Regions from separate parts of the Streptomyces sp. KR55 genome, predicted to be linked through region 1. Evidence: riboswitches for the same ligand, from Rfam matches in the RefSeq annotation. Region 1 holds a riboswitch; the other holds the start of a gene.
The links. A riboswitch is a leader RNA that binds a small molecule or an ion and turns the genes downstream of it on or off. The one in region 1 is predicted to bind S-adenosylmethionine.
Positions count from the first base shown of each region.

Region 2: another riboswitch for S-adenosylmethionine. It lies ahead of thrC (threonine synthase); the one in region 1 lies ahead of ACTWQJ_RS09490 (aminotransferase class V-fold PLP-dependent enzyme).

Region 1 is NZ_JBQQCE010000045.1:15,568-19,868, reverse strand. Features, by position in the region: gene qcrB (cytochrome bc1 complex cytochrome b subunit) at 1-614, shown strand, start outside; gene trpD (anthranilate phosphoribosyltransferase) at 751-1,815, shown strand; SAM riboswitch class IV at 1,902-2,018, shown strand; gene ACTWQJ_RS09490 (aminotransferase class V-fold PLP-dependent enzyme) at 2,200-3,561, shown strand; gene ACTWQJ_RS09485 (Lrp/AsnC family transcriptional regulator) at 3,582-3,863, opposite strand; gene ACTWQJ_RS09480 (rhomboid family intramembrane serine protease) at 3,860-4,301, opposite strand, start outside.
Region 2 is NZ_JBQQCE010000248.1:5,850-10,150, reverse strand. Features, by position in the region: gene ACTWQJ_RS30605 (MoaD/ThiS family protein) at 28-303, opposite strand; gene thrC (threonine synthase) at 348-1,631, opposite strand; SAM riboswitch class I at 1,650-1,797, opposite strand; gene ACTWQJ_RS30595 (glucosyl-3-phosphoglycerate synthase) at 1,952-2,896, shown strand; gene ACTWQJ_RS30590 (alpha,alpha-trehalose-phosphate synthase (UDP-forming)) at 2,980-4,301, shown strand, end outside.

The sequences.
Region 1 (4,301 bases):
CGCTGGTGCTCTTCGGTCTGGTCCTGGTGGTGCTCGCGCTCTACCCGTTCATCGAGAGCTGGATCACCGGTGACAAGCGCGAGCACCACATCCTGGACCGCCCGCGCAACGCCCCGACGCGTACCGCGTTCGGCGTCGCCTGGATCACGCTGTACATGATCACGCTGGTCGGTGGTGGCAACGACCTGATCGCCACGCACTTCCACCTGTCGATCAACGCGGTCACCTGGTTCGTCCGGATCGGCTTCTTCGCCGGACCGGTCATCGCGTTCATCGTCACCAAGCGGATCTGCCTCGGCCTGCAGCGCCGGGACAGGGACAAGGTGCTGCACGGCCGGGAGACCGGCACCATCAAGCGCCTGCCGCACGGTGAGTTCATCGAGGTGCACGAGCCGCTCAGCCAGGAGCAGCTGCACACGATCACGGCGCACGAGCAGTACCAGCCGGCCGAGATCGGCCCGACGGTCGACGAACACGGTGTCGAGCGCAAGGTGAAGGGCTCCGAGAAGCTGCGCGCCAAGCTCAGCAAGGCGTACTACGGCGAGGACGCCCAGATCCCCAAGCCCACCGTCGAGGAGTACAAGGAGATCACGAGCGGCCACGGCCACCACTGATCACTGCGTTCGCCACGCCACAGCGAAGGGCCCCGTCCGTTGTTCGGACGGGGCCCTTCGCCGTGCCCGCGGCTGGATAGGGTGGACCTGTTCGAGACTCGTGTCCCGGTGTACGGGACTGACCCAGGAGCGGCTTATGAGCGCTGTGACCCCCGCTGGAGGCGACACCGCGGCGGGCCGTTCCTGGCCCGCCCTGCTGAACGGCCTGCTTCAGGGCCGCGACCTCAGCGCGGACGACACCGCCTGGGCGATGGACCTGATCATGCGCGGCGAGGCGACGGACGCCCAGATCGCCGGGTTCGCGGTGGCGCTGCGCGCCAAGGGCGAGACCGTCGAGGAGATCGCGGGATTCGTCCGGGCGATGTACGACCACGCGAACGTGATCGAGGTGCCGGGCGACACCGTCGACATCGTCGGCACCGGCGGCGACGGCGCGAAGACCGTCAACATCTCCACGATGTCCGCGATCGTCATCGCCGGCACCGGTGCGAAGGTCGTCAAGCACGGCAACCGGGCTGCGTCCTCGGCGTCCGGGGCGTCCGACGTCCTGGAGAAGCTCGGCGTCAATCTGGAGCTGACGCCGCAGCGGGTCGCGGAGGTCGCCGAGGAGGCCGGGATCACCTTCTGCTTCGCGGTGAAGTTCCACCCGGCGCTGCGTCATGTGGCGGCGGCCCGCGGGCAGTTGGGCATCCGGACGACGTTCAACTTCCTCGGCCCGCTGACCAACCCGGCCAAGGTGAAGGCACAGGCGGTGGGCGTCGCCGACCTCAGGATGGCGCCCATCGTGGCCGGCGTCTTCGCCGAGCGCGGCAACTCCTCCCTGGTGTTCCGCGGCGACGACGGCCTCGACGAGCTGACGACCGCGTCCACCTCCCGGGTCTGGGTCGTCCGGGACGGCAAGGTGACCGAGGAGACCCTCGACCCGCGGGACGTCGGGATCGAGCTGGTGCCGCTGGAGGCGCTGCGCGGCGCCGACGCCTCGTACAACGCCGAGGTCGCCCGGCGGCTGCTCGAGGGGGAGCAGGGCCCGGTGCGGGATGCGGTGCTGCTGAACTCGGCGGCGGCGCTGGTGGCGCTGGCGCCGGGTGAAGGGCCGCTGACCGAGCAGATCCGCGCGGGGATGGCGAAGGCGGCGGAGGCGATCGACTCCGGGGCGGCGAAGCGGGTCCTGGAGCGGTGGGTGGCCGCCAGCAACGCCTGAGACCCAGCCGGTGTGATGCAGGGCGCAGTCCGGATCCTGGACTGCGCCCTTGCGCATCGAAGATCGTATGGCAGGATGCTGTACCAGGTCATGAGCGACAGCTGAAAGGCCCCGGCCGGCTGTCCGGCAACCCTCCGTCCGTGGCGGGGTGCCCCGGGTGAAGACCAGGTCGTAGGCAGCGAGGTCTACGACAAGCGCGGACCCCTCGCACACTTTTGAACGAGTGTGGGACCAGGGGTCCTGGTCGTCGAGGGAGCCTTCCGTGAGCAAGCGAATGCGATAGGGCCGCAGAGCCCCGCCTCCGCACACCCTTTTCACTCTTCCCCGCGCTTGAGCCGTGCCGCTCGCGCGGTCATCTTCGCCTGCGATTACGGGAGTACACCCATGTCCGTCTCCACCGCTGCCGCCGCCCAGTCCGTTTGCGCCCCGCTGCCCGTTCTCGGCCGGGATGTCACCGTCCCGCTCGTCACGGGTGGCGAAGTCACCTACGCCGCGCTCGATTACGCCGCCAGCGCGCCCGCGCTGCAGCGGGTCTGGGACGACGTGGCGGCGTACGCGCCGTACTACGGCAGTGTCCACCGCGGCGCCGGATACCTCTCCCAGCTGTCCACCGACCTCTTCGAGAACGCCCGCAGGACCGTCGCCGAGTTCCTCGACTGCCGGGCGGACGACCAGGTCGTGTTCACCCGGTCCACCACCGACTCGCTCAACCTGCTCGCCGCCGCGCTCCCCGCCGACTGCCAGGTCTTCGTCTTCGAGACCGAGCACCACGCCTCGCTGCTGCCCTGGCAGGACGCCCGCGTCAGCTACCTCGACGCCCCGCACACCCCGCAGCAGGCCGTGCAGACCCTGGAGCGCGCCCTGGCCGACCGCGACCCCCACGGCCCCGCCCTCGTGTGCGTCACCGGGGCCTCCAACGTCACCGGCGAGCTGTGGCCCGTACGGGAACTCGCCGCGGCCGCGCACGCGCACGGCGCCCGGATCGTCCTGGACGCCGCCCAACTCGCCCCGCACCACCCGGTGTCGGTGCAGGACCTCGACGTCGACTGGGTCGCCTTCTCCGGGCACAAGCTGTACGCCCCGTTCGGCTCCGGCGTGCTGGCCGGCCGTGCCGACTGGCTGCGCGCGGCCGAGCCGTACCTCGCGGGCGGCGGCGCCAGCCGCAAGGTCACCCGGCGGGCGGACGGGGGAGTGGACGTGGAGTGGCACGAGAGCGCCGCGCGGCACGAGGCCGGCTCGCCCAACGTCATCGGCGCCTACGCCGTCGCGTCCGCCTGCAAGGCGCTCACCGAGGCCGGTTTCGACACCCTCGTCGCCCGCGAGCGGCACCTGATCGACACCGTGCGTGCGGGGCTCGCCGAGGTCCCGGAGGTCAGGGTGCTGTCCCTGTTCGGCGACGACGCCCCGCGGGTCGGCGTGATCTCCTTCGTGGTCGACGGCTGGAACAGCTCCCACTTCGCCGCCGCCCTGTCCGCCGAGTACGGCATCGGCGTCCGCGACGGCCTCTTCTGCGCCCACCCCCTCGTCCGCACCCTGCTGGGCAGCGACCCGCAGAGCCAGGGCGAGTGCGGCGCCCCCGAGGTCGCGCCCGGCGAGAAGTCCCTCAACGCGATCCGCGTCAGCTTCGGCGCGGGGACGCCGGACGAGCATGTGGAGCGCTTCGTGAACGCCGTGAAGGAACTCGTCCGGCACGGCGCGAAGTGGCAGTACCGGACGGAGGAGGGCCGCTGCGTGCCCGTGGTCTAGGCCCGTGATCTAGGCGCAGCTCACGAGTCCAGGCCGATGGCGAACGCCGCCTCCAGGTCGTGCTGCGAGTACGTCCGGAACGCCACGTGCGTGTCCGTCGCCTCCACGCCGGGGATCTTGCTGATCCGGCCGGGGATGACGTCGGCCAGGTTCTCGTGCTGCTTGACCCGGACCATCGCGATCAGGTCGTAGGTACCCGTGACCGAGAAGACCTCGCTGACGGAGTCCAGCGAGGCGATCTGCTCGGCGATCTCGGGGATCCGGTCCACGCTGGTCTTGATCAGGACGATCGCGGTGATCACGGCTGGTTCTCTCCCTCGGTGGCCGGAGCTGGGGCGGCCTTCACTCTAGCTGTCCGGCCGAACCGCGCCCACGCGTAGAGGAAGCCCAGCGCGAAGCCCACCAGGTGGGCCAGGTAGGCCACCCCCGGCTCGTCGGCCGCCTGTCCCGCCGCCAGCCACTGCAGGGCCACCCAGAACGGCAGCACCACCCACGCCGGGAAGCGCAGTGGCAGGAAGAACAGGAAGGGCAGGAGGCTGGTCACCCGGGCGCGAGGGAAAAGGAACAGGAACGCGCCCAGCACCGCAGAGATCGCCCCCGAGGCGCCGACCAGCGACTGCTCGGAGCCGGCGTGGGCGCCCGCGTACCCGAGCAGGGCGAGGTAGCCGCAGCCGACGTAGAAGCAGGTGAACTCGACCCGGCCCATCCGTTCCTCGGTCATCACCCCGAAGACGTAGAGG
Region 2 (4,301 bases), on a different contig from region 1:
CGTTACTCACGGTAACGCAGGAGCGGGTCAGCCGCCCGCGACCGCCGGGATGATGGAGACGCCCGCACCGTCCGGGGTCGCCGTCTGAAGGCCCTGCTCGAAGCGGACGTCGTCGTCGTTGACGTACACGTTGACGAAGCGGCGCAGCTTGCCCTGGTCGTCCAGGACGCGGGCCGAGATGCCCGTGTGGTTCTTCTCCAGATCGGCGATGACCTCGGCGAGGGTCGCCCCCTTGGCGGCGACCTCTGCCTGACCGCCGGTGTAGGTGCGCAGGATGGTGGGGATGCGGACGGTGACGCTCATGAAATGACCTCCGGTCGGGTGAACGGGCCCAGGGGCGCGGGACTTCAGACGAGGCCGGCTTCCCGGAACGACTCCAGGTTGGGACGAATGGTCGCGGTCAGCCCGGTGCCCGCCACCGCGTCCAGCGTCTTGAGACCGTCGCCGGTGTTGAGGACGACGGTGGTGAGGGCCGGGTCGAGGAGACCGTTCTCGATCAGCTTGCGCGTCACACCCACGGTCACTCCACCGGCGGTCTCCGCGAAGATGCCCTCGGTCCGCGCCAGCAGCTTGATGGCGTCCACGATCTGCGCGTCCGTGACGTCCTCCACCGCACCGCCGGTACGCCGGGCGATGTCCAGGACGTACGGCCCGTCCGCGGGGTTGCCGATGGCCAGCGACTTGGCGATGGTGTCGGGCTTCTGCGGCCGGACGACGTCGTGGCCCCCCTTGAAGGCCACCGACACCGGCGAGCAGCCCTCGGCCTGCGCGCCGAAGATCTTGTACGGCTTGTCCTCGACCAGCCCGAGCTTGATCAGCTCCTGCAGACCCTTGTCGATCTTCGTGAGCTGGGAGCCGGAGGCGATCGGCACGACGATCTGGTCGGGCAGCCGCCAGCCGAGCTGCTCGCAGATCTCGTACGCCAGGGTCTTGGAGCCCTCCGCGTAGTACGGCCGCAGGTTGACGTTGACGAAGCCCCAGCCCTCGCCGGCCGGGTCGCCGATCAGCTCGGAGCAGAAGCGGTTCACGTCGTCGTAGTTGCCCTCGATGCCGACGAGCTCGCCGCCGTAGACCGCGGCCATGACGATCTTGCCCTGTTCCAGGTCGTGCGGGATGAACACACAGGAGCGGAAGCCGGCCCGGGCCGCCGCGGCGCCCACCGCACCGGCCAGGTTGCCGGTCGAGGAGCAGGAGAGCGTGGTGAAGCCGAAGGCGCGGGCGGCCTCCAGCGCCTGGGCGACGACGCGGTCCTTGAAGGAGTGCGTCGGGTTGCCGGAGTCGTCCTTCACGTACAGCCCGCCGGTGACGCCGAGTTCGCGCGCGAGGTTGTCGGCCTTGACGAGCTTGGTCCAGCCCGGGTTCAGGTTCGGCTTGCCGGCCACGTCCGCGGGGACGGGCAGCAGGGGTGCGTAACGCCAGATGTTCGCCGGTCCCGCCTCGATGCGCTTGCGGAGCTCCTCGGCGTCGTATGCGGAGAAGTCGTACGCGATCTCGAGCGGGCCGAAACACTCCTCGCACGCGAAGACCGGACCGAGCGGTACGCGGTGGCCGCACTCGCGACAGGACAGCGCGGCGGCGGGACCGAGGTCGACGGTGGGAGTGCTGGTGCTTTCGACAGTCTGCACAGCCATGTGAGGCGAGGCCCTTTCTCCTCATCTTCCTCACGACGCATCTCGCCGTGAGACGGAATTGGCACCTTCCCTAGCCGGGAGCCTCACCACGTCTGCGTGACAAGAACCGGCTGGAGGGTTGCCGGGGCTTCATCGGGCCGTTTCCCTCTGCCCCTCTGGATGAGCTGTATGTGGTTGTAGACGCAAACAACCCCCGACATGCGATGGTCATCAGCGTTGTTCAAGACTGTAACCGAAGGCCAGGACAGTTGAGATAGTCGTCCGAACCGCGAGATGGATCACACCCCCCTCGCCTGGAGAACGCAGAGGAGCCGCAAGCTGTGCTGGAAGAAGTCGAGCGCTGGCTGAGCACCCGCTCCTGGTCCCTGACCGATCGCCCGCTCCACAGGATCCTGGCCGCCAAACGCACGACGGGCCAGTCGGTCAGTGTCGTGCTGCCCGCACTCAACGAGGAGGAGACCGTCGGCGACATCGTCGCCGTGATCCGTCACGACCTCATGCAGCAGCTCCCGCTCGTCGACGAGATCGTCGTCGTCGACTCGGGGTCCACCGACCGCACCTCCGAGGTGGCCGCCGCCGCGGGCGCCCGGGTCGTCCACCGCGACGACATCCTGCCGCGCATACCGGCCGTCCCCGGCAAGGGCGAGGTCCTGTGGCGCTCCCTCCTCGTCACGAGCGGGGACATCGTCTGCTTCATCGACGCCGACCTGAAGGAGTTCTCCTCGGACTTCGTGTCGGGCATCGTCGGCCCGCTGCTCACCGACCCGGAGGTCGACCTCGTCAAGGGGATGTACGACCGTCCGCTCGGCGGCACGGCGGGGCAGGGCGGCCGGGTGACCGAGCTGATGGCCCGTCCGCTGCTGAACATGCACTGGCCGCAGCTGGCCGGTTTCGTCCAGCCGCTGGGCGGCGAGTACGCGGCCCGCCGCTCGCTGCTCGAACAGCTCCCGTTCCCCGTCGGCTACGGCGTGGAGCTGGGCATGCTGGTCGACTCCCTCCACCTGGCCGGCCTCGAGGCGCTCGCGCAGGTCGACGTCGGGGTGCGCAAACACCGCCACCAGGACGGGCAGGCGCTCGGCCGGATGGCGGCGGCGATCTACCGCACGGCCCAGCTGCGGCTGGCCCGCGGCCATCTGATCCGCCCCTCCCTCACCCAGTTCGAACGGGTGGAGGACGGCTTCGAACCGCGTACGTTCTCCGTGGACACGGAGGAGCGGCCACCGATGGTGGAGATCGCCGAGTACGCCGCCCGGAAAGTGGCGTGACCGTTTTATGGGCGTTGTATACGGCCCCGCCGGGCGGCCGTCCGTACGTTTGAGCGGATCCGGCTCGGGCTAGGTTGAGGCGTATGGCTTCAACGTACGGTGCTGCGCAGGTACTGGTGGCCTCCAACCGTGGCCCGGTCTCGTACGAGGTGCGCGAGGACGGCTCGCTGGCCGCCAGACGCGGTGGCGGCGGGCTGGTCTCCGGGCTGTCGGCCATCGGGCCGGACGCCGGCGCGCTGTGGGTGTGCTCGGCCCTCGGCGACGGCGACCGCGAGGCGGTGCGGCGCGGAATCGCCGAGTCCGGTGTGCGGATGCTGGACATTCCGGCCGACGTGCACGCGGACGCGTACAACGGCATCGCCAACTCCGTGCTGTGGTTCGTCCACCACATGCTGTACCAGACGCCGATGGAGCCGGTCTTCGACGCGGAGTTCCGGCGGCAGTGGGCCTCGTACGAGGCGTACAACCGCGCCTTCGCCGAGGCGCTGGCGCAGGAGGCGGCGCAGGGTGCCGCGGTGATGGTGCAGGACTACCACCTCAGCCTGGTCCCGGGGCTGCTGCGCGAGCTGCGCCCCGATGTGCGGATCGGCCACTTCTCGCACACGCCGTGGGCGCCGCCGGAGTACTTCCGGGTGCTTCCGGACGACATCGCCGGGCAGCTGCTGCGCGGGATGCTGGGCGCGGACCGGCTCGGCTTCCTCACCCATCGCTGGGCGGACGCGTTCACCGCATGCTGCGAGGCGTTCGTCGGGGGCCTCGGGGACACGCGCGTCGGCGTGCACGGGCTCGGTGCGGACGCGGACTTCCTGCGGAAGCGGTCGCACGAGGCCGATGTGAGCGAGCGGATGGCGACGCTGCGGGCGGAGATCGGCGAGGGCCGCAAGACGATCGTCCGCGTGGACCGGACCGAGCTGTCGAAGAACATCGTGCGGGGCCTGCTGGCGTACCGGCAGCTGCTCGACGACCACCCGGAGTGGCGTGAGCGGGTGGTGCACGTCGCGTTCGCGTACCCCTCGCGGCAGGATCTCGCCGTGTACCGGGAGTACACGGCCGAGGTGCAGCGGCAGGCCGAGGAGATCAACGGGCGGTACGGGACGCCGGACTGGACGCCGGTGGTGCTGCACGTCAAGGACGACTTCGCGCGGTCGCTGGCGGCGTACCGGCTGGCGGACGTGGCGCTGGTCAACCCCATCCGGGACGGGATGAACCTCGTCGCCAAGGAGGTGCCGGTCGTCTCCGACGAGGGGTGCGTGCTGGTGCTGTCGCGGGAGGCGGGGGCGTATGAGGAGCTGGGGGAGGATGCGATCGGGGTGAACCCGTACGACGTGGTCAGGACGGCCGAGGCGTTGTACGAGGCGCTGAGCATGTCGGTCGGTGAGCGGGCCGAGCGGACGAAGAGGTTGGC